One region of the Vibrio sp. Vf1514 genome, then DNA from elsewhere that is predicted to be linked to it. Evidence: predicted binding sites of a transcription regulator. Region 1 holds the regulator's gene; the other holds the start of a gene.

Region 1 (4,196 bases):
CTGACGCATCGCCACCCCATTCTCAGCTTCTGTCACTTGATACCCTTCTTTTTGAAAGTATCCAGCCAGTTTGCTGCGGGTCACGATGTCGTCTTCAACAACTAAAATGTGATAGCTCATTGACACCACTTTATGTCCACTATGAATACCCGTCATTCTATTCATAAACAGTCATAATTCTAGCATCTCAACCAAAAACATCAGAGTTTATTGATTCAAAGCAATCTCCTGACAAACCGTTAATTTACCGACTTATTTGTTCATATTTTTTCACGCATTGCGTTATTGCTATTCACAATTATTGTTTAGACTTAGAGGAAGAGAGTATTCGGAGTCAACCCATGCAGGAAATCAAAGTCTTTAACGAAAAGCGTGCCGAAATTTATTGGTGGCTGTCGAGCTTATTTAGTAAAGAGCTCAGTGACAAAGAGATTGAACAATATCATTCCCCTCAAATTCGCGCCTTCCTCGGCGGGCTGGGCGAAAACGCCGGGCTGCACGCTGCCGTCACACATTTGGTGGATGCCCTCAACCGATTGATGGACCGTGAGGATGCACGCCTCGAACTTGCCGCTGACTTTTGCGATCTGTTTTTAAAATCAGATAAAGATTCCGCGCTGCCTTACGCCTCGGTGTACATCGGCCAAACCGGATTACTCAACGACACGCCAGCGCAAGCAATGGCTGAACTGCTGAAAAAACACGGCGTCACCACGCATGAAACATTGAATGAGCCTGCCGACCATTTGGCGATTGAACTCGACTTTTTAGGCCACCTCATCATTCGCAGTAATGAGCTGGAAAAAGAGGCGCATATGGAGCGCGCATTCGCCGAACAAGCTGCATTCATTCAAACCCATTTAATGCGGTGGGCGCCCCAATTTGCCACGCGCTGCCAGTCACTGGATCAATTCGGTTTCTATGCCGCGGTGACCGAACTGTTGGTGGCATTCCTCGAACTCGACTTGGCTTATTTAGCCGACGAATAGTTCGCTATCGTGCTCACAAATTGACGAATATACCGTGAACTTTGTGATGATCATTTGATCTCATCCGATGAATTTCATTGCGAGTTCACGCGTAGCAGTCTAGAATCTTGACCGCAAACGATAAAAATATGAATTGAAGATGCAAACCGCTGTTTAAAAGCGGTTTTTGTGTTTTTACTACTTATAGGCTTCACTTTGTGTACCGCCTAATCGCTGCTGGACTTGATCGCGCGAAGTTTTTTCGCATTCAGCAGTCATCGACAGGACTAACCTATGGCTACGATTAAAGACGTTGCACGCCTTGCTGGCGTATCAACAACAACCGTATCTCACGTAATCAACAAGACTCGTTTTGTTGCAGAAACCACACAAGAAAAAGTGATGGAAGCGGTAAAAGAGCTGAACTACGCGCCAAGCGCGGTCGCTCGCAGCTTAAAATGCAACACCACTCGCACCATCGGCATGCTCGTGACGCAATCGACCAACCTCTTCTTCTCTGAAGTAATCGATGGAGTGGAAAGCTACTGCTACCGTCAGGGCTACACCTTGATTCTATGTAACACCGGCGGCATTTACGAAAAGCAACGCGACTATATCCGCATGCTGGCAGAAAAGCGTGTGGACGGCATTCTAGTGATGTGTTCTGACCTGACCGAAGAACTGTTGGAAATGCTGGAAAGTCACTCAGACATTCCCAAAGTGATCATGGACTGGGGCCCAGAAACCTCACAAGCCGACAAAATCATTGATAACTCCGAAGAAGGGGGTTACCTGGCGACGAAATACCTGACTGATCGAGGTCATACGGATATCGCCTGCCTAAGCGGCCACTTCGTGAAAGCTGCGTGTCAGGAACGCATTGCTGGTTTCCGCCGTGCCATGGCAGAAGCAAATCTGCCCGTGCGTGAAGACTGGATTTTGGAAGGCAACTTTGAATGTGATACCGCTGTCCTGGCAGCTGATAAAATCATCGCGATGGACAAACGTCCGACCGCAGTATTCTGTTTCAATGACACCATGGCACTGGGCCTAATCAGCCGCTTACAACAACGTGGCATTCGCGTTCCGGATGACATGTCGGTGATTGGTTACGACAACATTGAACTGGCCGAATACTTCTCACCACCGCTGACCACCATCCACCAACCGAAACGCCGTGTGGGTAAAAACGCCTTCGAAATTTTGCTGGAACGCATCAAGGATAAAGAGCACGAGCGCCGTATATTCGAGATGCACCCTGAGATTGTTGAACGCGACACCGTAAAAGACTTGACAAAACAATAACTTTGCCGAAAATCTGTCTATCTAATGTTGCATACTCATACAAAAAACGTGTGAATTCAGTTGCAATAGTTAGAGACATATATTTGAATGACATCACATTTACATCAAGTAAATGTGATGCTTATTCAAACTTTTGATTATCCTTTTCTAAAGGAAATGTCACGCACAGGGCAAACCATCTGAAAAGGTGGGACGCAAAGCCTCCGGCCTAAACCCAATTTTGGGTAGGTAGCGGGGTTACCGATGGCAAAAATGCATATATTAAGAAGTTGACTCCTAACTGACACACTCATTGCATTCTTTTGCTACTTTCTCGGACCTGACTTTGGTGGCGTATTAATTAATACACCGAGACTTACAGCATGGATAAACCAATACTAAAAGATTCGATGCGGCTCTTTGAGCAACTTGGACGCGTTAAATCTCGTTCAATGTTTGGTGGCTTTGGGATTTTTGTCGATGACACAATGTTCGCATTGGTGGTCAATGACAGACTCCACATTCGCGCCGACGACGCTTCAACCGCAAAATTCAAGCAACAAGGCTACGAGCCTTATGTTTACAAAAAACGCGGATTCCCCGTAGTGACTAAGTATTTCGCTTTGCCGGAAGACTGCTGGTCAGACACGGGCCGTATTCTCGATGACGCTAAATCGGCACTCACTGTGGCAAAATCTGAGCGAGAGACTCAAGCCCAGGCGAAACCCGATCGTTTGAAAGATCTCCCTAACCTGCGCCTTGCGACCGAACGGATGCTGAAAAAAGCCGGTATCGAAACGGTGGAAGCGCTGCAGGAGAAAGGTGCCGTAGAAGCATACAAAGCCGTTCGACAATCACATTCTTCAGATGTCGGCTTAGAACTGCTATGGGCACTGGAAGGCGCAATTGAGGGGAAACACTGGTCGGTGATCCCTCAAACTCGCCGCGACGAGTTGTTACAACGTTTGTCGTAAACCTTTTTGAGAGCAACTTCACTAAAAGCATCCGTTCGCGGGTGCTTTTTCTTTGAAAGAAAAGATCGCTTTTCCCTGTCTGGTTACGTATACCTATTACCATCATCTCGTGGGAATCTTCAATGAGTAAAAAGCTGATTTTGGGCCTCATCTTAATCGCCGTGATCGTCGCGCTGGCGACCACGTTTGGCCAATACCTGACACTCGACAATGCCAAAGCCCAGCAAGCACTACTGGCCGACTATATTGATCAGCATGTGGTCACTGCCGCGCTGATCTACTTTCTCAGTTACGTCTTCATCACTGCGTTCTCCATTCCCGGTGCAGCCGTTGTGACCTTGCTTGGCGCAGCATTATTCGGCTTCTGGCTCAGCCTGTTACTGGTCTCATTTGCCAGCACCATCGGTGCCACACTGGCGTTTCTGAGCAGCCGCTATCTGTTAAAAGAGTGGGTACAGACTCGATTTGGCGACAAACTCCATGCCGTCAATCAAGGCATGGCTCGAGACGGCGCCTTTTATTTGCTCTCCCTGCGCCTTATCCCGGTGTTTCCATTTTTCCTGATCAACCTGCTGATGGGATTAAGCCCGATTGCGCTAACGCGCTACTATTGGGTCAGTCAGTTGGGCATGTTGCCGGGCACGGCGGTCTACATCAATGCTGGCACACAACTAGCGCAGATCGACTCACTTTCTGGCATCATTTCACCAGCCGTTTTGCTCTCATTTGCGTTGCTCGGGTTGTTTCCATTGCTCATGAAATGGGTGATGAACCGCATCACGCGCTACTCAACAAATGACGCTGCCTGAGATGAAGATTTACATTGCTCACAATCCCACTGACGCGCATCTGTTGTGTGAACTGCTCAAACAGGCGCACATTCAGTGTGAAGTGCGGGGTGAAGGATTATTTGGTCTGCGGGGAGAATTGCCCCTGAGTGAGGATACCGAGCCATATATCTGGCTGCTGG
Region 2 (4,196 bases), 1.1 Mb from region 1:
TGCCACCCCGACGACGGCATAAGGTGCGCGCTCACGCTGACAAATAGCATCAAATTCCGCCATGTGCTCCGGCGCAACCGCCAGTACATAACGCTCTTGCGATTCATTACACCAGATTTCCAGCGGGCTCATGCCCGGTTCATCGTTTGGCACGTCACGCAGTTGGAAAATACCACCGCGATCACCATCGTTCACCAGCTCAGGCAGCGCGTTGGAGATGCCGCCCGCGCCCACATCGTGGATAAACGCAATCGGGTTGTCGTCGCCCATTTGCCAACAGCGGTCAATCACTTCTTGACAGCGGCGTTCCATTTCTGGGTTTTCACGCTGCACGGAAGCAAAATCCAAATCTTCTGCCGACTGACCCGACGCCATAGAAGACGCTGCGCCACCGCCCAGACCGATGTTCATCGCCGGGCCGCCCAGCACGATCAGTTTCGCGCCAACCGGGATTTCTTTTTTCTGGACGTGTTCGTCACGAATGTTACCCATGCCGCCAGCAATCATGATGGGCTTGTGGTAACCGCGGATCTCTTCACCCGCGTGTGAGGTCACTTTCTCTTCATAAGTACGGAAGTAACCCAGCAGATTTGGACGACCAAATTCGTTGTTAAATGCCGCGCCGCCCAGAGGGCCTTCCAGCATAATATCCAGCGCGCTCACGATGCGGCTGGGTTTACCAAAATCACTTTCCCAAGGCTGAACAAAGTCTGGAATGCGCAGGTTCGAGACCGTAAAGCCAACCAGACCCGCTTTTGGTTTACCGCCGATACCGGTTGCGCCTTCATCACGAATTTCGCCGCCGCTCCCGGTTGACGCACCAGGCCATGGTGAAATCGCCGTCGGGTGGTTGTGCGTTTCCACTTTCATCAGAATGTGAGCATCTTCGTGGTGGTAGGTGTATTGACGAGACTCTGGATTGGGGAAGAAACGGCCCACTTTCGAACCCGTCATGACTGCCGCGTTGTCTTTGTAGGCAGACAGCACGTGATCCGGTGTGGTTTCAAAGGTGTTCTTGATCATCTTGAACAGCGATTTGTCCTGATCCACACCGTCGATGGTCCAATCCGCATTGAAAATTTTGTGACGGCAGTGCTCAGAGTTCGCCTGAGCAAACATCATTAGCTCGATGTCATTGGGGTTGCGACCCAGCTTGATGAAACTCTCCACCAAGTAATCAATTTCATCTTCCGCCAGCGCAAGGCCAAGGGAAACGTTTGCTTCTTCTAGCGCAGTTCGGCCACCTGCCAAGATATCCACTTGCGTCAGCGGCGCTGGCTCAGCCACGCTAAACAGCGCTTGTGCCGCATCAAGTTCCGCAAATACCACTTCCATCATGCGATCGTGCAACAGAGCTTTCAGAGTCGTCACTTGCGCGTCCGTCAGCGCAGTTTCGCTCTCGACGTAGTACGCCGTGCCGCGTTCCAGACGTTTGATCGACGCCAGACCACAGTTGTGCGCAATATCAGTCGCTTTGGATGACCAAGGGGAAATGGTGCCCGGACGAGGCGTGACCAGCAGGAGGAATCCCTGAGGTTCATGTTCTTGAATGGTTGGACCGTAAGTCAGCAGCTTCTCTAACTTTTCCAGTTCCTGGCTGTCCAAGTCTGCTTTGAGATCTGCAAAGTGCATGAACTCAGCATAGATGCCGGTTACAGGCAGGTGTTGTTCACGACAAGTTTCAAGTAGTTTGTTTACACGAAACTCGGAAAGAGCTGGGGAGCCACGCAAAATTCTCATGTGCTTAGGTCTCTATATACAAGTGATTAAGATGTAATTGGAATAAATTCACATAAATAACAGCAATTTATATGGTCATTTGCGAACTTATACCGATTTCACCTCTCCATTGCGTGCGCATTATAGATGATTTTTTTTTGTGACGTAACACCAAAAGCAACCGTTTGCGTCATTTTTTTCGTTAAATTTGAATTACAACTCATTTGCTCAAAGATTCAACAACACGCCTCACATGCAGCCGCAAAACTTTGCCAAGTGTGTGGGGTTTGATATAAAGACACTACTTGATGTAAGAGATCCCGAATTAATGACCAAGCTTTCTTTCGCTGCTGCGAGTCGCGCCCTCTTTTTGGCTGCGCTGGCTCTACTGCTTGCTGGGTGCCAAATCGACTCTGAGCCGAAAAGTGAACTCGAGCAAATCCGCGCGCGCGGTGTCTTGCGTGTCGGCACCCTCAACAACCAACTCTCCTATTACATCGGTCCAGACGGCCCCTCAGGTCTGGACTACGAACTGGCACGTGAATTTGCCCGCGAGCTGGGCGTCAAACTCGAAATGAAGCCGGCTTACCGATTGTCGAGCCTGTTTCCCGCGTTGAAAAATGGCGAAATCGACATCATTGCCGCCGGTTTAAGCCAATCCGAACAGCGCTTGAAAGATTACCGAGCGGGTCCGGCTTACTACTACGTGTCACAGCAAGTGGTGTACAAGAAAGGCCAATGGCGCCCACGCAATATCGAACAGCTGATCGCCAAACAGGATGAACTGTATTTGGAAAGCGGCGACGCGCCGATTTTCAGTGTGGTCAACGATTCTCATTTTGAAAACACCCTCGACTCGTTGAAAAGCACGTATCCGGAATTTCGCTATTACGTCGATAACAATGCCGACGTCAACGACCTACTCAAGTTGGTTTCTCAAGGCGAACTCAAATTCACCATGGCCGATTCCGTGGAGATTTCCCTGTCACAACGCATCTATCCCGACATCGCCACCGCATTTGAGATGACCGAAGATCAGCCGATCTCGTGGTTTATGCGCCGCTCCGATGATGAAAGCCTGTATGCGATGATGATTGAATTTTTCGGCAATCTGAAACAGTCCGGCAGCCTCGCGTCTCTGGAAGAGAAATACATTGGTCATATCGGCACCTTTGATTATGTCGACACACGCGCCTTTATTCGCGCGCTCGATTCCCGTTTGCCAAAATGGATGCCTCTGTTCCAGAAATATTCGGAGGAGTTTGACTGGCGCCTGATTGCGGCCTTGGCGTATCAAGAATCGCACTGGAATCCGAATGCCAAATCACCCACTGGGGTGCGCGGCATGATGATGCTGACGCTTCCTACCGCGCGCAGCGTGGATGTCACCAACCGCCTGAATCCAGAGCAATCGGTGCGTGGCGGGGTGGAATATCTGCGCCGCATGATGGAACGCATTCCTGATTCGATTCCCGATCACGAGAAAATCTGGTTTGCGCTGGCATCGTACAACGTCGGCTACGGCCATATGATGGATGCCCGCCGCCTGACCAAACTGCAAGGCGGTTCGCCGGATGCGTGGGCAGATGTGAAAGATCGTCTGCCGCAGTTGCGTCAGAAAAAATACTTCACGCAAACGCGCTACGGCTACGCACGAGGTGATGAAGCGCTGTCGTACGTGGAAAACATTCGTCGTTACTATCAGAGCATCATCGGCCACATGGAACAAAAACAGGTGACCAGTGTGGACTCAGGCACCGATGATCTACTGGTGATCACGCCAGAAGAGGAGATCATCGACGACAATAGCGATCTTGATGAGTCACTGGCGTCGAGCGAAGAAACCGTGTCCTCGGCCAGTTCAGCGCAAAATGTGAGCAATAAATAACCACTTGATTTTCAGTTGGGAAACCCAAAGATAGATGTGTGAACTTGATCGCTTGCGTGATTTCTCAAAGCAGTGACAATCAAGTGCAATCAAAACACGATAAGCTGTTATTTTTTGGGTTCCCTGCTGAAGAACATCCTCACGCACGATGATGCGCTGGGATGACAGACCCAACAGAACGGACGTATTCAACCCACTGGACAGACGACATTCTGGTCGCTGACCGCAAAGGAGAAGGCGGCCCTCTGTTCGGTCCGGAAAGGGGTTCTTCTTTGTCGTCCGTTGTAGGAGGGTGTTTTATGCTGAAACGTAAACGGCACTCAAAACTCCTAAGTAAAGCCGTCTCAGCCAACCGTCGCCGCCGTATGCTCGCCAATACCAAGAAAAAAGTGCTGGCTCGCCATCGTGCGTTCGTACAGTTATCGGACTGAAACATTCACGCGGCAAACATCTACCTCATGGGGATGTTTGCTCATCGTTGCCATTCCTCGTTACCTTATTTCCTCGTTACCCCATTTACTCGTTGAACCATTTACTCGCGACCCATACCTCGCTGACCGAGTGTTGGTTTCGCTGCCCGCTCACCTTT

Evidence for each region. The regulator PurR, encoded in region 1, represses purine synthesis genes. The targets are predictions, from matches to a motif close to TNANGNAAACGTTTNCNTNA.
Region 2: purL (phosphoribosylformylglycinamidine synthase) is a predicted target of PurR. The motif match lies at 1,893-1,912, and genes of this name have one in related genera.

What each region holds. Positions count from the first base shown of each region.
Region 1 covers NZ_CP197267.1:1,854,918-1,859,113, forward strand. The annotation lists gene torR (two-component system response regulator TorR) at 1-120, opposite strand, end outside; gene torD (molecular chaperone TorD) at 342-989, shown strand; gene purR (HTH-type transcriptional repressor PurR) at 1,263-2,273, shown strand; cyclic di-GMP riboswitch class I at 2,433-2,518, shown strand; gene ACS18Q_RS08560 (TfoX/Sxy family DNA transformation protein) at 2,636-3,226, shown strand; gene ACS18Q_RS08565 (TVP38/TMEM64 family protein) at 3,349-4,035, shown strand; gene ACS18Q_RS08570 (putative signal transducing protein) at 4,037-4,196, shown strand, end outside.
Region 2 covers NZ_CP197267.1:745,969-750,164, reverse strand. The annotation lists gene purL (phosphoribosylformylglycinamidine synthase) at 1-1,740, opposite strand, end outside; gene mltF (membrane-bound lytic murein transglycosylase MltF) at 2,048-3,607, shown strand; gene ACS18Q_RS03515 (hypothetical protein) at 3,907-4,038, shown strand.